3 regions of the Streptomyces sp. NBC_01142 genome follow, and region 2 is predicted to be linked to each of the others. Evidence: predicted binding sites of a transcription regulator. Region 2 holds the regulator's gene; each other region holds the start of a gene.
What was found. The regulator HrcA, encoded in region 2, represses chaperone genes, less so after heat shock. The targets are predictions, from matches to a motif close to TTNGCACTCNGNNNNNCNGAGTGCNAA.
Positions count from the first base shown of each region.

Region 1 (4,279 bases), on a different contig from region 2:
CGACCTTGATCACGCACACGCCGCCGGCCAGCTTCGCGAGGCGCTCCTGGAGCTTCTCGCGGTCCCAGTCGGAGTCCGTGGACTCGATCTCGGCCTTGATCTGGTTGATGCGGCCGACGACGTCCTCGTGGTTGCCGCCACCGTCGACGATGACGGTGTCGTCCTTGGAGACGGTCACGCGGCGGGCGGTACCCAGCACGTCCAGGCCGGCCTGGTCGAGCTTGAGGCCGACCTCCTCGGCGATGACGGTGGCGCCGGTGAGGGCGGCCATGTCACCGAGCATCGCCTTGCGGCGGTCGCCGAAGCCGGGGGCCTTGACAGCCACCGCGTTGAAGGTGCCGCGGATCTTGTTCACGACCAGGGTCGACAGGGCCTCGCCCTCGACGTCCTCGGCGATGATCAGCAGCGGCTTGGAGCCACCCGCCTGGATGACCTTCTCCAGCAGCGGCAGCAGGTCCTGGATGGAGCCGATCTTGCCCTGGTGGATCAGGATGTACGGGTCGTCGAGGACGGCCTCCATACGCTCCTGGTCGGTCACCATGTACGGGGACAGGTAGCCCTTGTCGAAGGCCATGCCCTCGGTGAAGTCGAGCTCCAGGCCGAAGGCGTTGGACTCCTCGACGGTGATGACACCGTCCTTGCCGACCTTGTCCATGGCCTCGGCGATGAGCTGACCGACCTGCTGGTCCTGCGCGGAGAGCGCAGCGACGGCGGCGATGTCGGCCTTGTCCTCGATCGGGCGGGCGGTCGCGAGGAGCTCGTCGGACACGGCCTTGACCGCGGCGTCGATGCCCTTCTTCAGGGAGGCCGGGGACGCGCCCGCGGCAACGTTGCGCAGGCCCTCGCGGACCAGCGCCTGGGCCAGCACGGTGGCGGTGGTGGTGCCGTCACCCGCGATGTCGTTGGTCTTGGTCGCCACCTCCTTCACGAGCTGGGCGCCCAGGTTCTCGTACGGGTCGTCGAGCTCGACCTCGCGGGCGATGGTGACACCGTCGTTGGTGATGGTGGGGGCGCCGAACTTCTTGTCGATGACGACATTGCGGCCGCGGGGGCCGATCGTCACCTTCACCGTGTCGGCAAGCTTGTTGACGCCGCGCTCAAGGGCGCGACGGGCGTCCTCGTCGAACTTCAGAATCTTCGCCATGGGAGCTTCTCTGTCCTCTCAAACGAACTGCGCCCCTGGGCACCCGGCTACATATGTCGCGGGGGCCAGGGGCGCAGATCATCAATGCAAACTGGGGTGCGGAGACTTCTGGGGGGCGACCCCCAGACCCCGACCTACTTCTCGACGATCGCGAGAACGTCGCGAGCCGAGAGGACGAGGTACTCCTCGCCGTTGTACTTGACTTCGGTGCCGCCGTACTTGCTGTACAGCACGACATCGCCGACGTTCACGTCGAGCGGAAGCCGCTCGCCGTTCTCGAAGCGACCCGGGCCCACCGCAAGGACGACGCCCTCCTGGGGCTTCTCCTTCGCAGTGTCCGGGATGACCAGGCCAGAGGCCGTGGTCTGCTCGGCGTCGAGCGGCTGGACCACAATGCGGTCCTCGAGCGGCTTGATGGCAACCTTGGAGCTGGCGGTCGTCACGATCCGACCTCCCCCTTCGGAGATCTCACGGGGTTAACTGTCTGAGGTGGCGACCAGGTGGATCCGTCGTCGCGGGTGCCGGACCTGCCCGTCGCTGTGTTGGCACTCTCCAGTGGGGAGTGCCAGACCTGAGACTATGACCGCGATTAGCACTCGGTCAAGCGGAGTGCCAATAAGTGCCGTGGCGTCGGTTCGATCTCGATACGGACAACGGGGGTCCGGGCGACTTGGTTCCGTACGACGGCGCGGGCGTGTCCTGCCCCAGAAGCGGGCGTGTCCTGCCCCAGAAGCGCACCGGCTGCCGGCATTCCGGCCGGCAGCCGGTGCGCTCGCCTCATACGTAGTCCTCCAGCCTTGCCACCGCGTAGCCCTTGCCGGTGACCGTCTTCATGACCCGGCGGATCATGTCGGGCATCGAGCCCTCCCAGTCCCCCTTGCCACGGAAGTGAGTGAGGATGATGTCGCCGGGATGCAGATCCCGGTCCCACTCGCGCCACTCCATGTGATCAGGGAACGCCTCGGCGGCCCACAGGGGCACGGCCTTGACGCCGCACGACCGGGCAGCGCGCAGGGTGTCCTCGTTGTAGTTGCCGTACGGCGGACGGAAGAGCGGGGGCCGCTTCCCGTACCGCCGCTCGATCTTGTCCTGCTGACCGCAGATCTCCCGCTTCTGCGCCTTGTACGAAAGGCCGGGCAGGTAGCGGTGGTTGAGGGTGTGGTTGTGCAGGGAGACCCCGCGGTCCTGCATCTCCTCGAAGTAGCCGTAGTTGTCGTTGATCACGTAATCGCTGAGGAAGGCGCTGTACGGGAGCTGCAGATCGGACATCATCCGCAGCAGGTCGGGGTCCTTCTCCGCGCCGTCGTCGATGGTCAGGAAGACGACTTTTTCCTTGACCGGCACGGTGGTGAAGACGGGCGGCAGGTCCTCCGCGTCCTCGATCTCGAACCCCTTGCGGGTGGTGATCTCGGGTTTGACGGCGGGCGGCATGGGCGCGGCGAGCGGCGTCTTCGCCAGGCCCCACTTCCTGGCGGCGACGGCGCGTGCCTTCTGCGCGCGCTTGACCTTCTTCACATACCCGGAGAGCGCGCCGGACGGACCCTCCGGCGCCTGCTTCTGCGCCTGCTTCTGCGCCTGCTGACCGGGTGCGGGCTTCGCGCCGGCAGAACCGTCCGAGGAACCGGCCGCACAGCTGGAGCCGAGGGCAGCGACGACGAGCGCGGCCAGGATCGCACGACCCCGGTATGCGGGATTCTTTACGTTTTGTCTGACTAGCTGCATGGCGCCGCATCCTGTCAGCGCGGAGCCCCGGCTCCGGGCCGACACCGCGACCGGAGGCGCACCATCCCCCGCCTGGCCCACAATGGGCCGGTGAACGACCTCGACGCCCTCGGCTCCTTCTCCGCACTCCGCACCGGCGAGGGCCGGGCACTGCTCGCCGAGCTGCGCGACTACGACCCCGCCCAGGAACTGGCCGTAGCCACCCGGCTGCGCCGCGACCACCCGGCGGAACTGGTCTCCGCAGCTCTCGGACAGGCGCGGCTGCGGCAGCGCGCGGTGCCGAAGTTCGGCGCCGAGGACGCCGGGCGGATGTTCTTCACCCCCAACGGCGTCGAGCAGGCGACCCGCTCCTCGGTCGCCGCATACCGCGCGGGGCGCTTCGCCGCCCTGGGCGTACGCAGCGTGGCCGACCTGTGCAGCGGCATCGGCGGCGATGCGATCGCGCTCGCCCGGGCGGGTATCTCGGTCCTCGCGGTGGACCGGGACCCACTGACGGCCGAAGTCGCACGTGCAAACGCGGAAGCGCTCGGCCTCGCGGACCTCATCGAGGTCCGGTGCGCGGATGTCACGGAGACCGACACGGCCGCGTACGACGCGGTGTTCGTGGACCCGGCGCGGCGCGGCGGCCGGGGGCGGATCTTCGACCCGGAGGCGTACTCCCCGCCCCTCTCCTGGGCGATCGGCGCGGCCCGCACCCGCCCCCACGCCGCCCTCAAGATCGCCCCCGGCATCCCGCACGAGGCTGTCCCGGAGGAAGCCGGGGCGGAGTGGATCTCGGACGGCGGCGACGTGAAGGAGGCGGTGCTCTGGTTCGGTACGACGCCGGGCACGATCACCGCGACCCTGCTGCCGGGCCCACGCTCACTGACCGGCCGCGGCCTGCCCGACCCGGCGGTCCGCACCGTCGGCCGCTTCCTGTACGAACCCGATGGCGCGGTGATCCGCGCCCATCTGGTCGCCGAGGTCGCCGAGGAGCTGTCCGGCGGGCTGATCGACGACACGATCGCGTACATCACGGCGGACGAGCTGCGGCCGACGCCGTACGCCACCGCCTACGAGATCACCGACGAGCTCCCCTTCAACCTCAAGAAGCTGAAGGCCCTGCTGCGGGAGCGCGAGGTCGGCGTCCTGACGGTGAAGAAGCGCGGCTCGGCGGTGGAGCCGGAGGAGCTGCGGCGCAAGGTGAAGCCGCAGGGGCGGAACGCCGCGACGGTGTTCCTGACGCGGGTGGCGGGGGCGCCGACGATGCTGATCGGACGTCCGGCGTAAGCCGTCCCACCGTTCCAGCTTGCGGGTGCAACTATCCGGGCGTGAGAGGCAGTTACATCGGAGACCGCACCGACCTCCCCCGTTCATCGTGCTGACCTCCATGCCGGAGGCGCCCTAGCATGCACAGAGTGATCACACACACCG
Region 1 is NZ_JAPEOR010000001.1:481,277-485,555, reverse strand. It holds gene groL (chaperonin GroEL) at 1-1,144, opposite strand, end outside; gene groES (co-chaperone GroES) at 1,279-1,587, opposite strand; gene OG883_RS02505 (polysaccharide deacetylase family protein) at 1,922-2,866, opposite strand; gene OG883_RS02500 (methyltransferase domain-containing protein) at 2,957-4,135, shown strand; gene OG883_RS02495 (hypothetical protein) at 4,264-4,279, shown strand, end outside.
Region 1: a site for HrcA is predicted at 1,734-1,760, ahead of groES (co-chaperone GroES). Genes of this name have one in related genera too.

Region 2 (4,279 bases):
ACGAGGCGAGCCGCCGTCAGGCAGGCGCGGGCGTCGACCCGGGCGCGTCACAAGCCGCCGCCGTCAGGCGGGCCCGGCGCGGGAGGACCCGCGCCTGCCCGCCACCCGCCACCCGTACTCCCGCCTACCGGCCGTTGAACGCGTCCTTCAGCCGCGAGAACAGCCCCTGCTGCCCCGGCTGGAACTGGCCCGTCGGCCGCTCCTCGCCCCGCAGCTTCGCCAGATCCCGCAGCAGTCGCTCCTGGTCCGCGTCCATCTTCGTCGGCGTCGTCACCTCGACGTGCACGATCAGGTCGCCACGCCCGCCGCCCCGCAGATGCGTGATGCCGCGCCCGTGCAGCGGGATCGACTGGCCCGACTGTGTGCCCGGGCGGATGTCGATCTCCTCCACGCCGTCGAGCGTCTCCAGCGGGCACTTCGTGCCCAGCGCCGCCGCCGTCATCGGAATCGTCACCGTGCAGTGCAGATCGTCGCCGCGCCGCTGGAAGACCGGGTGCGGCAGTTCGTGGATCTCGACGTACAGATCACCCGCGGGGCCACCGCCCGGGCCGACCTCGCCCTCGCCCGCGAGCTGGATCCGCGTGCCGTTGTCGACGCCCGCCGGGATCTTCACCGTCAGCGTGCGGCGCGAGCGGATACGCCCGTCACCCGCACACTCCGGGCACGGCGTCGGCACGACCGTGCCGAAGCCCTGGCACTGCGGGCACGGCCGCGAGGTCATGACCTGGCCCAGGAAGGACCGCGTCACCTGCGAGACCTCACCGCGGCCGCGGCACATGTCGCAGGTCTGCGCCGAGGTACCCGGCGCAGCGCCCTCGCCGCTGCAGGTCGTACAGACCACAGCGGTGTCGACCTGTATGTCCTTCGTCGTACCGAAGGCCGCCTCGCTGAGCTCGATCTCCAGACGGATCATGGCGTCCTGGCCCCGTCGCGTACGCGACCTGGGCCCCCGCTGCGACGCCGTCCCGAAGAAGGCATCCATGATGTCGGAGAAGTTCCCGAAGCCACCGGCTCCGAAGCCACCCGCGCCACCGCCGCCCGCCTGGGACAGCGGGTCGCCGCCGAGGTCGTAGACCTGCTTCTTCTGCGGGTCCGACAGCACCTCGTACGCCGCGTTGATCTCCTTGAAGCGCTCCTGCGTCTTCGGGTCCGGATTCACATCCGGGTGGAGCTCACGGGCGAGCCGGCGGAAGGCCTTCTTGATCTCGTCCTGGGATGCGTCGCGGCGTACGCCGAGTACGGCGTAGTAGTCGGTGGCCACTTAGGACTCCGCCAGGATCTGTCCGACGTAACGTGCCACTGCGCGTACCGCTCCCATCGTTCCGGGGTAGTCCATGCGGGTCGGTCCGACCACGCCGAGTTTGGCAACTGCCTCGTCGCCCGAACCGTAGCCGACGGCGACCACGGAAGTGGAGTTGAGGCCCTCGTGGGCATTCTCATGACCGATACGTACGGTCATGCCCATGCCCGAGTCATTGGCTTCGCCGAGCAGCCGGAGAAGCACCACATGCTCCTCCAGCGCTTCCAGCACCGGCCGGATGGTCAGCGGGAAGTCGTGCCCGAAGCGGGTCAGATTGGCGGTGCCGCCGATCACCAGCCGCTCCTCGGTCTCCTCGACCAGGGTTTCGAGCAGGATCGCGAGCACCGTGGAGACGGTGCCGCGGTCCTCCGGCTCGAAGGAGTCGGGAAGGTCCTGCACCAGCTGCGGCACATCCGCGAAGCGGCGGCCGACGACCCGGCTGTTGAGCCGGGCCCGCAGGTCGGCGAGCGAGGTCTCGCCGAAGGGCGCGGGGCAGTCGATCATGCGCTGTTCGACCCGGCCGGTGTCCGTGATGAGCACGAGCATCAGACGGGCGGGCGCGAGGGAGAGAAGCTCCACGTGCCGGACCGTGGACCGGGTCAGCGAGGGGTACTGGACGACGGCGACCTGCCTGGTCAGCTGCGCCAGCAGCCGTACCGTACGGCCCACCACGTCATCCAGGTCCACCGCTCCGTCCAGGAAGTTCTGGATGGCGCGGCGCTCGGGCGACGACAGCGGCTTGACGCCCGCCAGCTTGTCGACGAAGAGCCGGTATCCCTTGTCGGTGGGGATCCGCCCGGCACTCGTATGAGGCTGGGCGATGAACCCTTCCTCCTCCAGCACTGCCATGTCGTTACGGACCGTCGCCGGAGACACACCGAGCTTGTGCCGCTCGGTCAAGGCCTTGGAGCCGACGGGCTCCTCGGTGCCGACATAGTCCTGGACGATGGCGCGCAGCACTTCGAGTCTGCGTTCGCTGAGCACCGCGCACACCTCCAGCTGTGGTTCCTCGGCGACTGCCTGGCACTCGATAGATCCGAGTGCCAGCATTCTCCCCGGCCAGTGTACGGCCGAGGGGTACTCCCCCAGCAAGGGCGGGCAGCCGGGGCGACCGATCACGCTACCGCGACGCCGCTGGTCGTTGCCGATAGCGTCGCGGTATGGACGTCAGTTGGGAAGACTTCGGCTGGGAGCGGTTGGCCGACGGGGTGGGCCGTCGCCGCATGCCGATCTGGGACGCGACCATCGGATTGATCGCCGGTGAGGACGCCGTCCTCCTGTACGACACGGGCTCCACGGTCCGTGAGGGCGCCGAGCTCCGCGCCCAGGCACAGGCACTGCTGGGCGGCCGCCGGGTGACGCATATCGCACTGAGCCACCCCCACTTCGACCATGTGCTGGGCACCGCGGCGTTCTCGGGGGCAGAGGTCTACGGCGCGGTGGGCGTGGATGCGCTGATGAGACGGGAACGGGAGGAGATCCGCGACACCGCCGTACGGCACGGGGTCCCTCTGTCCGCGGCCGCCGAGGCCATCGACGTGCTGGTGGTGCCGCACCATCTGGTGTGCGGCGAGTGGACGCTGGAGCTGGGCGGGCGCCAGGTATTGCTGGCCAATGTCGGCCCCGGTCACTCCGGGCACGATCTGGCGGTGCTGGTGCCGGGCGGCCCGGGAAGCCCGGAGGTCGTCTTCTGCGGCGATCTGGTGGAGGAGTCGGGCGAACCGCAGGCGGGCCCGGACGCGATCCCGTCCCGCTGGCCGGCGGCGCTCGACCGGCTGCTCTCCCTGGGGGGCGAGGACGCGGTGTACGTCCCCGGGCACGGAGCCGCGGTCGACGCGGCGTTCGTACGCGCGCAGCGGGATGTGCTGGCGGCGCGCTTCGGCGTATCGTAGCGTCGGCCAAATGCGCAGCTACAGCCCGGATTTGACCCCGCCCTGGAAGAAGTCGCAGCCCGCCCCCGAGGTCCCGGCCGATCCCGATCTGGTCGTGGAGGACGTGGGCACGGGCTTCTGCGGTGCGGTGATCCGTACGGAGAAGACGGCGGAGGGCCCGACGGTCACGCTGGAGGACCGCTTCGGCAAGCACCGGGTCTTCCCGCTGGTCCCGCGCGGCTTCCTGCTGGAGGGCCGGGTGGTGACCCTGGTCCGCCCCACGGCGGCAGCTCCTGCGTCGGTCCGGCCGGCCCGTACGGCCTCCGGCTCGGTCGCGGTCCCGGGAGCACGGGCCCGGGTGGCGCGCGCCGGCCGTATCTATGTCGAGGGCCGCCACGACGCGGAGCTGGTGGAGCGGGTCTGGGGAGACGATCTGCGGATCGAGGGTGTGGTCGTGGAGTACCTGGAGGGCATCGACGACCTGCCGTCGATCGTCGCGGACTTCGCCCCCGGCCCGGACGCGCGCCTGGGGGTGCTGGTGGACCATCTGGTTCCCGGCTCGAAGGAGTCCCGTATCGCGGGCCAGGTCGCCGGCGACCACGCGCTGGTCGTGGGCCATCCGTACATCGACGTGTGGGAGGCGGTGAAGCCGTCGTCGGTGGGGATCCGCGCATGGCCGGTGGTGCCGCGGGGCCAGGACTGGAAGACGGGGGTGTGCCGTGCCCTGGGCTGGCCCGAGAACACGGGCGCGGCCTGGCAGCACATCCTGTCCCGGGTCCACTCCTACCGGGATCTGGAGCCGGAGCTGCTGGGGAGGGTCGAGGAGCTGATCGACTTCGTGACGGCGCCGGACTAGACCGGACCGGACCGGACTAGAGACGCGGAAGGGTCCGGAACCCGGACGTCTCCAGGGTCAGATCGAGCACGTCGACCGGCATGGGGTCACCGAACTTGACCGTGCGCTCCACCTGGTACTTGGCCTCGTCGCCCGCACCGACCGGTTCGGTGTGAAGGACGCACGTGGCCGCGAAGGGGTCCACGAGCAGATAAGCGGGCACCTGACCGGCCGCGTACATCGACGGCTTGAGCCGGTAGTCGCGGTCGGCGC
Region 2 is NZ_JAPEOR010000002.1:1,541,146-1,545,424, forward strand. It holds gene dnaJ (molecular chaperone DnaJ) at 125-1,261, opposite strand; gene hrcA (heat-inducible transcriptional repressor HrcA) at 1,262-2,284, opposite strand; gene OG883_RS24530 (MBL fold metallo-hydrolase) at 2,461-3,192, shown strand; gene OG883_RS24535 (DUF3097 domain-containing protein) at 3,203-4,027, shown strand; gene OG883_RS24540 (Uma2 family endonuclease) at 4,044-4,279, opposite strand, start outside.

Region 3 (4,279 bases), 1.2 Mb from region 2:
ACCACCCTTTCCTGCTCCTCCACCGGCAACCTCGCGGGCGCGGTCGGCGCGGCCGCCGCACGCGCCGGCTTCCGCTCCTGCGTCTTCATCCCGCACGACCTGGAGCAGGGCAAGGTCGTCATGGCCGCGGTGTACGGCGGTGAGCTGGTCGGCATCGAGGGCAACTACGACGACGTCAACCGCTTCTGCTCCGAGCTCATCGGCGACCCGCTCGGCGAGGGCTGGGGCTTCGTCAACGTCAACCTCCGCCCGTACTACGGCGAGGGCTCCAAGACGCTGGCGTACGAGATCTGCGAGCAGCTCGGCTGGCAGCTGCCCGACCAGATCGTGATCCCGATCGCCTCCGGCTCGCAGCTCACGAAGATCGACAAGGGTCTGCAGGAGCTGATCAGGCTCGGGCTGGTCGAGGACAAGCCGTACAAGATCTTCGGCGCCCAGGCGGAGGGCTGCTCGCCGGTGTCGACGGCCTTCAAGGCCGGGCACGACGTCGTACGGCCCCAGAAGCCGGACACCATCGCCAAGTCGCTGGCGATCGGCAACCCGGCCGACGGTCCGTACGTGCTGGACATCGCGCGCCGCACCGGCGGTGCGGTCGAGGACGTCGACGACGAGCAGATCGTCGACGCGATCAAGCTGCTGGCCCGCACCGAGGGCATCTTCGCGGAGACCGCCGGCGGCGTGACCGTGGGTGTCACCAAGAAGCTGATCGACGCGGGCGTGCTCGACCCGACGCTCACCACCGTCGTCCTCAACACCGGCGACGGGCTCAAGACGCTGGACGCGGTGGCGCCGACGACCGGTCCGACCGCGACGATCCGCCCCAGCCTGGACGCGTTCCGCGACGCCGGCCTGGCCCGCTGACCACCCGGGACTCCCCGGACTCCTGAGACTCAAGGAAGGCACGCACCATGAGCGTCAACGTCCGCATCCCCACCATTCTCCGCACGTACACGGGCGGCAAGGCCGAGGTTCCGGCTCAGGGCGAGACCCTCTCCGAGGTGATCGCGGACCTGGAGAAGAACCACACCGGTATCGCCGCACGCGTCCTGGACGACCAGGGCAAGCTGCGCCGCTTCGTGAACGTGTACGTCAATGACGACGATGTGCGCTTCGAGCAGGGTCTGGAGACCGCGACCCCGGACGGGGCCGGCGTCTCGATCATCCCGGCCGTTGCCGGAGGCTGATCCCCCCTCAGGCGCCTCAGGAGCCTCACGCGCCTCAAGCGCGGCCCCGACGGATGCTACGCAGAGTTATACGAATTGCCCCCTCCGCAAGAGAAGCGGAGGGGGCAATTCTGTATGGTTGAGCGCGGTACAGTTGGGGAAGCCCCCTCCGCTGCTTGTGCCGCGCGCATATGAGAATGCGCCCGGGCGCGACAAGAAGCAGCCAAAGTACGCGATCGAATTGCCTCTTAGGCGTCATTTGCCGGGCCCGACTTGCCCCGGAATTCACTGAATTCAGCGTAATAATCCGTTCTCGCGTGCTCGGATTTCTCGTCCGACTGACCTGTTGCAGAGGGCAGTTGGGCAGATACATTCAGCCGCGGTCGACGCGTTCCGGCGCACACCCCTCCTGTCGGGGTGAGGTCTGACCCGGGTCCGCGAAGTGCGGTCCTGCGCAAGGGCCAGTAATAGGGGAGTTAGGCATGGCTCAGGGCACCGTCAAGTGGTTCAACGCGGAGAAGGGGTACGGCTTCATCGCGGTCGACGGTGGTGCGGATGTTTTCGTCCACTACAGCGCGATCCAGATGGATGGGTACCGCACCCTTGAAGAGGGTCAGCGAGTCGAATTCGAGATCTCGCAGGGCCAGAAGGGTCCGCAGGCGGACATGGTCAAGCTCGCCGTCTGATTCTCGGCGCGATCGGCCACCGACGCACTCACGCCGAGGGGCCCGCATCCCACCAGGGATGCGGGCCCCTCGTGCGTCTGCGGACCGTCTGCGGACTGTCTGCCGACCGCCGCCGGTCCGTGAGAGCCGCTTGCACTCTCATGGGTCGAGTGCTAATCATTGGCGTTAGCACTCTGCAGGTGAGAGTGACAACTTAAGGACCGGGTCGGTGAGGCCCGAAGAGCCGCCGGGGCAAGGAACCGTACGGCTCTCAGGCCGTCCGTCGCGGGCGCCAGCGCGGTCCGGAGCAATCCACCCCAGTCCGGGAGGACCACTTCACATGGCCAAGATCATCGCGTTCGACGAGGAGGCACGGCGCGGTCTCGAGCGCGGGATGAACCAGCTCGCCGACGCCGTCAAGGTCACCCTTGGCCCCAAGGGCCGCAACGTCGTCCTCGAGAAGAAGTGGGGCGCCCCCACGATCACCAACGATGGTGTTTCCATCGCCAAGGAGATCGAGCTCGAGGACCCGTACGAGAAGATCGGCGCCGAGCTGGTCAAGGAAGTCGCCAAGAAGACGGACGACGTCGCCGGTGACGGTACGACCACCGCGACCGTCCTGGCCCAGGCGCTCGTCCGCGAGGGCCTGCGCAACGTGGCCGCCGGCGCCAACCCGATGGCCCTCAAGCGCGGTATCGAGAAGGCCGTCGAGGCCGTCTCCGGTGCCCTGCTCGAGCAGGCCAAGGACGTGGAGACCAAGGAGCAGATCGCTTCGACCGCCTCCATCTCCGCCGCCGACACCCAGATCGGCGAGCTCATCGCCGAGGCCATGGACAAGGTCGGCAAGGAAGGCGTCATCACCGTCGAGGAGTCCCAGACCTTCGGTCTGGAGCTCGAGCTCACCGAGGGTATGCGCTTTGACAAGGGCTACATCTCGGCGTACTTCGCCACCGACATGGAGCGTATGGAGGCGTCGCTCGACGACCCGTACGTCCTGATCGTCAACTCCAAGATCGGCAACGTGAAGGACCTCCTTCCGCTGCTCGAGAAGGTCATGCAGTCCGGCAAGCCGCTGCTGATCATCGCGGAGGACGTCGAGGGCGAGGCCCTGTCGACCCTGGTCGTCAACAAGATCCGTGGCACCTTCAAGTCCGTCGCCGTCAAGGCCCCGGGCTTCGGTGACCGCCGCAAGGCCATGCTCAACGACATCGCCATCCTCACGGGCGGCACGGTCATCTCCGAGGAGGTCGGTCTCAAGCTCGAGAACGCCGGCCTGGACCTGCTGGGCCGCGCCCGCAAGGTCGTCATCACCAAGGACGAGACCACGATCGTCGACGGTGCCGGTGAGAGCGACCAGGTTCAGGGTCGCGTCAACCAGATCCGTGCCGAGATCGAGAACTCCGACTCGGACTACGACCGCGAGAAGCTCCAGGAGCGCCTCGCGAAGCTGGCCGGCGGCGTGGCCGTCATCAAGGCCGGCGCGGCGACCGAGGTGGAGCTCAAGGAGCGCAAGCACCGCATCGAGGACGCGGTGCGCAACGCCAAGGCCGCCGTCGAGGAGGGCATCGTCGCCGGTGGTGGCGTGGCTCTGCTCCAGGCTTCCTCGGTCTTCGAGAAGCTCGAGCTCACGGGCGACGAGGCGACCGGCGCGAACGCCGTGAAGCTCGCGCTGGAGGCCCCGCTCAAGCAGATCGCCGTCAACGGTGGTCTCGAGGGTGGCGTCATCGTCGAGAAGGTGCGCAACCTGCCTGTCGGCCACGGCCTGAACGCCGCGACCGGCGAGTACGTCGACATGATCGCCGAGGGCATCATCGACCCCGCGAAGGTGACCCGCTCTGCTCTGCAGAACGCGGCCTCCATCGCGGCGCTGTTCCTCACCACCGAGGCTGTTATCGCCGACAAGCCCGAGAAGGCCGGTGCCCCCGCGGGCGGCGGCATGCCGGGCGGTGACATGGACTTCTGAGCCTGACGGCTCGGACCCGGTCCTGACCGAGGGCGGCACCCCCACTTCCAGGGGGGTGCCGCCCTCGGGCGTTTTCGGACGCGCGTGCACGGCCAACGACTGACGACCGACGGCCAACGGCCCTGCCGGGCAGGTGAGGTGACGAGGCGTGAGGAGGGTGAGGAGAGAGGAGAGTGCGCTGTAAGGATCTGCCAGGCGCATGACATATACAGGGTGTGGAGAGCATTCAGACCGGGAGCGACCGGGACCGCGCCGCGCGGTTCACGGCCTTGTACGTTCGTGAGTACCCTCGCGTGTCCGCCTTCGTCTACCGAAGAGTGGGCGACCGAAGTGCGGCGGAGGAAGTCACCGCGGAGGTCTTCCGGATCGCGTGGGAGCACGCCCTCGGCGGCGGAGACAGCTCGGCGGGCCGGCTCTTCGTCACCGCCCGCAACCTGCTGAGCAACCACTACCGCGCCATGGCACGTCTGAGAGAGCTGCACGGCCGT
Region 3 is NZ_JAPEOR010000002.1:2,699,636-2,703,914, reverse strand. It holds gene thrC (threonine synthase) at 1-861, shown strand, start outside; gene OG883_RS29755 (MoaD/ThiS family protein) at 909-1,184, shown strand; gene OG883_RS29750 (cold-shock protein) at 1,646-1,849, shown strand; gene groL (chaperonin GroEL) at 2,169-3,791, shown strand; gene OG883_RS29740 (RNA polymerase sigma factor) at 4,085-4,279, shown strand, end outside.
Region 3: a site for HrcA is predicted at 2,015-2,041, ahead of groL (chaperonin GroEL). Genes of this name have one in related genera too.